Regions from separate parts of the Granulicatella sp. 20925_1_28 genome, predicted to be linked through region 1. Evidence: predicted binding sites of a transcription regulator. Region 1 holds the regulator's gene; the other holds the start of a gene.
What was found. The regulator LexA, encoded in region 1, represses DNA repair genes until DNA is damaged. The targets are predictions, from matches to a motif close to CNAACANNTGTTNG.
Positions count from the first base shown of each region.

Region 2: the regulator LexA is predicted to act here: its motif matches at 1,120-1,133, upstream of ruvA (Holliday junction branch migration protein RuvA).

Region 1 is NZ_JAPWBS010000005.1:28,169-31,362, forward strand. Features, by position in the region: gene tkt (transketolase) at 1-971, opposite strand, end outside; gene O3793_RS04045 (DUF896 family protein) at 1,163-1,411, opposite strand; gene lexA (transcriptional repressor LexA) at 1,555-2,178, shown strand; gene O3793_RS04055 (PTS glucose transporter subunit IIA) at 2,226-2,720, opposite strand; gene O3793_RS04060 (MurR/RpiR family transcriptional regulator) at 2,733-3,194, opposite strand, start outside.
Region 2 is NZ_JAPWBS010000001.1:5,156-8,349, reverse strand. Features, by position in the region: gene ruvB (Holliday junction branch migration DNA helicase RuvB) at 1-458, opposite strand, end outside; gene ruvA (Holliday junction branch migration protein RuvA) at 471-1,058, opposite strand; one part of gene O3793_RS00035 (IS3 family transposase) at 1,210-2,066, opposite strand; one part of gene O3793_RS00035 (IS3 family transposase) at 2,066-2,351, opposite strand; gene O3793_RS00030 (NADPH-dependent FMN reductase) at 2,483-3,022, opposite strand.

The DNA of each region.
Region 1 (3,194 bases):
AGTTCTGGATAAGCTTGTTTATAGTCGTCGAATAAAGTTTTCCATTCGTTGTAGTCATTTTCACCTGTTTGCACTAATAATTTGTCGAAACGGTGTTGCACTTCTTCTGGCACTTCAAATGGGCCATATTCCCATCCGTAGTTTGCTTTTGTAGAAGCAATGCCGTCAGGTCCTAAAGGAGCTCCGTGAACTTTATTTGTTCCTTGGTTTGGAGCACCGTAACCAATGATGGTTTTCACTTCGATAATCGTTGGTTTTTCTTTTTGGCATTGTGCTTCTTCGATAGCTTCAGCGATTTCGTCTAAATCATTTCCATCTTCAACACGGATATAATTCCAGCCTAAACCTTTGAAGCGTTTCTTCACGTCTTCAGTGAACACTTTATTTAATGGACCATCTAAGCAGATGTCATTTGAATCGTATAACACGATTAATTTGTTTAATTTCAATGTTCCAGCTAAAGATGCTGCCTCATAAGAAATACCTTCCATTAAGTCCCCGTCACCACATAATACATAAGTGTGGTGGTCAACTACTGGGTAGCCTTCACGGTTGAATTTTGCAGCTAGGTGCGCTTCAGCCATGGCCATCCCAACAGCATTAGCGAACCCTTGGCCAAGGGGACCCGTTGTTGCATCTACCCCATCCGTGTCATGTACTTCTGGGTGTCCAGGTGTTTTACTTCCAAGTTGACGGAAGTTTTTCACATCTTCAATCGATAAATCATAGCCTGATAAATATAATAAGGCATATAACATTGCAGATCCATGACCTGCTGATAATACAAAGCGATCGCGATCGACCCAAGTAGAACGTTTTGGGTTAACTTTCAAATATTTAGACCAAAGTACATAAGCCATTGGTGCCGCACCCATTGGAAGACCAGGGTGTCCTGAATTCGCAGCTTGAATCGCATCCATACTTAGTGTACGAATCGTATTCACTGCTAGTTGATCGGTTTTATCAAACATACAATCACTCCTTAAATATTTTTTCCTTAATCGGAACTTACTCTTCTATTTTACTAATCCAAGACTGCTTTTGCAACCGTTATTTTTATGATAAGGAAAACATAGTAACCCCTTGCAAAACACATATTTCTTTCATGGTTTTAGCATATTTTGCAAAAATAAAAAGGCTGAAATTTTCAGCCTTCTCTCGTCTATTCTTCGTCTCGGTTATGCAATCCTTTTTCTTTTTGAATCGCTTTTAGTTTATCTGGAGTCACGTCATTTCCTTCTTCATCAACAATTTTCAATCCTTCGATATGGTTACGCATTCCACCACGAAAAGCTTCCAAATACTCTTGGCGTAAAAGTTGTTGTTCCTTTTCTTCCGTTGGAGTCAATTTTCCTTCTTTTTTCTTTTTCGCTAATTCATTAATACGGTTTAATTTTTCTTCTGATAACATTTTTGTCATTCCTTTCCTTGGCTTCGTCTCCTAGTGTAGCACGAGACGACATTTTTTCCTAAAAATCTGACTACCATGCGAACATTTGTTTGATTTCTGTTTACAAAGTGTGTTACACTAGTCTCAAAGAAGGAGATGTTCCGATGACAAATTTAAAAGATTCTAGACAATTAGATGTATTACAGTTTATTTATAAAGAAGTTCAAGAGCACGGTTATCCGCCAACAGTGCGTGAAATTTGTAACGCCGTTCAACTTTCTTCGACTTCAACCGTTCATGGTCACTTATCAAGACTTGAGAAAAACGGCTTAATTCAACGTGACCCAAGTAAGCCACGTGCCATCGAATTAACAATGGCAGGTCTAAAGGCCATTGGTGCTAAATCAACGGCGATTCCAATGCTTGGTGTGGTAACAGCCGGTGAACCAATTCTTGCTGTAGAAGAAGCAAGTGACTTCTTCCCAATCCCACCAGAATTACAAAACGATGCAGACGATTTATTCATGCTTCGTATTAAAGGAGACAGTATGATTAATGCCGGTATCTTTGATGGCGATTCCGTCATTGTCCGTAAACAATCAACTGCCTCAAACGGTGAAATCGTCATTGCGATGACCGAAGAAGACACTGCAACTTGTAAGAGATTCTATCTCGAAAGCGACCATGTGCGCCTAGAGCCAGAAAATGACACGATGGACCCTATCATCTTACCGAACTGTACGATTTTAGGAAAAGTGGTAAGCTTATACCGCAGTCGTATTTTCTAAACCAAATGAAAATCTCCGCTCAAATTTGAGCGGAGATTCTTTTTTTATTAAGCTTTTAATGTTACTTTCCCTACTTCTGTTTTTCCTTCAACAGTTCCTTCTGTAGCTATCACAATTGATTCCACTTTATCCATATTCGTAAAGAGAACCATCATTGCAGTATCCTTACCAGCTTCTTTTAACGCTTCTAGGTTCACTGTAGATAACACGGTATGTTCATCTACCTTTTGGCCAACTGTTACTGTCGTTTCAAAAGGTCCCCCTTTTAATTCAACGGTATCAATTCCCATATGCACGAGTACTTCTAATCCGCCAGCAGTTTGAATGCCTACAGCGTGAAGTGTTGGAAAGACATTCACCACTTCCCCTTTTACTGGAGAAGTAATCACACCACTTGAAGGAATAATTGCAAATCCGTCACCCATCATCTTACCTGCGAACACTGGATCATTCACTTGTGTAATGGGAACAATTTCTCCACCAGCTAGTGCAAATACTGGCACTTCTTTTTCTACTTGATTCTTTTTAAAAAATCCAAACATTTTATCGTCTCCTTATTCTGGTTGAATGGCATGTAATGTATTTGAGAAAATCGAGCGTTTGCGTTCCTTATCGATTTCCTTGTAGTAACTATATAAAATATCGACAATGACAAGAACTGGGAATTGCGGTGTAATGGTCGTTCCTTGCTCTAAGGCATTCTTCATCGCGATGAGCACTAATTCGTCACAATCCTGTTGCAACTCTTCACTCTTCTTGGAGGTAATTAGAACGGTTTTCGCTCCTTGAAGTTTTGCGATATTCACGGCATTCACAACACTTTCGTTGGCCGATACCGTAATCCCAATCACAAGACAATCTTCATCGACTAATACGCGGTTCATCAGCATCGTATGTAAATCCGTAATCGCCTCGCAAATCATCCCGAGTCGCATGAATCTGAATTTCATCTCCAGCGCTGCTAACCCGGAACTTCCTTGTCCGTATATATACACGCGTTTGGCCTTACTGAGCAT
Region 2 (3,194 bases), on a different contig from region 1:
GGTAATGGAAAATGTACTGGATGCGCAGTTGGCCCTTGACCCACTACGATATCAACGAAGAAATCTTCCATCGCAGAATACAACATCTCTTCCACGACACGTGGCAAGCGGTGAATCTCATCGATAAATAAAACATCTCCGGCTTCCAAGTCGTTTAAGAGAGCCACTAAGTCCCCTGGGCGTTCAATCGCAGGGCCACTCGTCGTCTTAATGCCAACTTCTAATTCGTTGGCAATCACCATCGCAAGTGTCGTTTTTCCAAGTCCTGGAGGTCCATATAGTAATACGTGATCCAAGGCTTCTGAACGACTACGCGCCGCTTGAATATAGATAGCAAGTTCTTCTTTTACTTTTTGTTGACCGATATACTGTTGTAACGTCTGTGGACGCAATGATAATTCGTCTTGTACTTCCCCTTCGTCAAGCGGGTTTTGGTCAATAAAACGTTCTTCCTCCACGATAATCCTCCATTATTTCATCAATAGTTTAAAGGCCACTTTTAATGCCTCTTGCGTCGTACTTGGAGCAGCAGCTTCCAGCGACTTCCAAATCTTTGTAATTTCTTTTGCAGAATACCCAAGACCAAGGAGTGCTTCTTTTGCTTCTTCAAGAGTTGCTTGGTTTGTTGAAACAACTGCTTTAGTCGTTTCTTCTGGGACAGCTTCAAACTTCCCTTTCAAGTCTAAAATAATTTGTTGTGCGGTTTTCTTTCCAACACCAGGGAATTTTGTTAAATAAGTGACATTCCCACTTTCTACAGCATTCACAAAACCTTCTGTATCGTCATTTGCTAAAATACTCATCGCACTCTTTGGACCGATACCAGAAACGCTAATTAAACGTTGGAATAATTCGCGTTCTTCGCTTGAAATAAATCCATATAAAGTAATGGAATCCTCACGAACGACTTGTTGTACTAACACTTTAATTTGCTTCTTCAGAGAATCTTGTAGGCGGTATGGGTTTGCAAAAACCACTTGATAGCCTACGCCATACACATCGACAACAATCGCTGTTGGTAAGATATGCGCTAACTCTCCATTTAAATATTCATACATGAATGATGCTCCTTTTTATGTCTATATCAGTACAATTCTAGCATAACAGGAAGGTCTAGGGCAAATGTCTGTTCGCATATTGTTCAAAAAAGCAGCCCCCATCTATGGGACTGACCCCAAAAAGTGAGAATTTAATAAAAACACCCTAGGGCTACCGTCTCCGGTATTCAACCGGAGACAGGTAGTCCAATTTTTGTTGGATTCTATTTTCATTATAATATTTGATGTAATTTTCTACAATTTGAATTACAATAGAAGATGAAGTTATTACTTCATCTTTTATGTAGAAAGCTTCGCACTTTAGGGAAGAATGGAAGCTTTCGATGGGCGCATTATCTGCGGGTGTCCCCTTACGGGACATACTGCGGATAATGTTTTTTTCTTTACATAAATTGTAGTATTCGGCGGAAGTATAAACGCTGCCTTGATCACTATGTAGTAGAACACCCTTAGGTAAGTCAATTTGATTTAAAGTATCCAATACAAACTTAGTATCTTGTTTAGAACCAATTGTATAAGCTAGTATTTCTCCGTTGTATAAATCCATAATCGACGACAAATATAATCGTTTAGGGCCGAAAGGTAAATATGTGATATCAGTAGTCAACTTTTGCATAGGTTTATCCGCTGAAAAATCTCTATTCAGAGTATTGCCAGTAATTGAGAAAGGTTTACCTATTTTGATAGCTTTTTTCGTTTTCACGGCACAATTCCAACCATTTTTCTGCATAATCCGCTGCACAACCTTATGGTTAACAATCTGATTTAATTCCTTCTGAATCAAATGCTTAATCTTTCTGTACCCGTAAATAAATTTGTTTTTCTTACAAATTTTACCAATAGTTTCCTCGATAACGGTTGGAGAAAAGTCTTTCTTTTTCCATCGGTAGTAAGTAGATATGGGTACATTAAGGCAAAAACAGATTAAATGAACTGTATATTTACCTTTCAATTCTTCTACTAATTTTACAACTGCTTGAGGCGACACTTCCTTTCCAATTCCTTGTATTTTTTTAATATTTCTAATTCAACTTCTTTTCTTCGTAATTCTAATTTTAATTGATCGATTTCAGAAAGTTTAGCCATTCCTTTTTCATAAGAATATTGTTTACCCACCTGTTGGTGGAAACGATGTGTTTCTCCATTTTTATACCATCTAAACCATGTTTCTACTTGCGTTTTGTTTTTAATGTTTAACTCCTGCATTACTTGTTTTGTACTATATCCCTGTAATTTCATTTCTACGGCTTTATTTTTAATATCGGCTGAATAAGCAACACGATTTTTAACCATAAAAAGACACCTCCATGCGTATTTGATAATATTGTACCAAATCCAACTTGGAGGTGTTTTTATTTAATTCTCATTTACGGGGGTCAGTGCCTATAGAGACTGCTTTTAAAAGTTACCTTTTTAGTTTTTAATTAGGCATTTAATAATGCTTCTGCTTGTTTTTCAAGTCCTGCTACTACTTCTTCGTCTAAAGTCACAACGCCTGTTCCCCAAGCTTCTGGGTTAATTTTAGCACCAGTGAATTCACCCACTACTTGCATACGAATGAATGGTAGTAATGCACTATAAGCTGCAAATAATGGTTCATGTCCTGCGTTTGCCATTGCTGATACCGTTACAACTTTATCTTGTAGAATTGAAGGCCCGTGTGTATCTGATAAGTCTAAGGCACGGCTCATCCAGTCTAATAAGTTTTTCACTGTTCCAGGAATTGCGAAGTTATACGCTGGTGAGAAGATCCAAACTGCATCAGCTTTACCAAATGCATCGCGAGCTGCTTGTACTTCAGGTAATACTGGAGTTTCTAAGTCTTGGTTCATTAATGGAAGGTTTGAGTAATCTAAGTAAGTAACAGTTGCTTTTCCCTCTAAAATACGTTCTGCTTTTTCTGCCATTTGGTGGTTGAAGCTACCTTTACGTAAGCTACCTACTACAAATAAAATGTTTTTCATATTCTTTTCCTCTTTTCGTGAATGGTTTGAGCAAGAAAGCGACGTCATCTCTCTTGGGATTGAAATTAGATTATCATCACTTAAACGTTAAAGCAATTTATCTGCTCAGAAAAAAATTTTTTGCTTAAAAAAAGGAAAAACTCTTATAAACGTTGGTATCATGGTGTTTTAA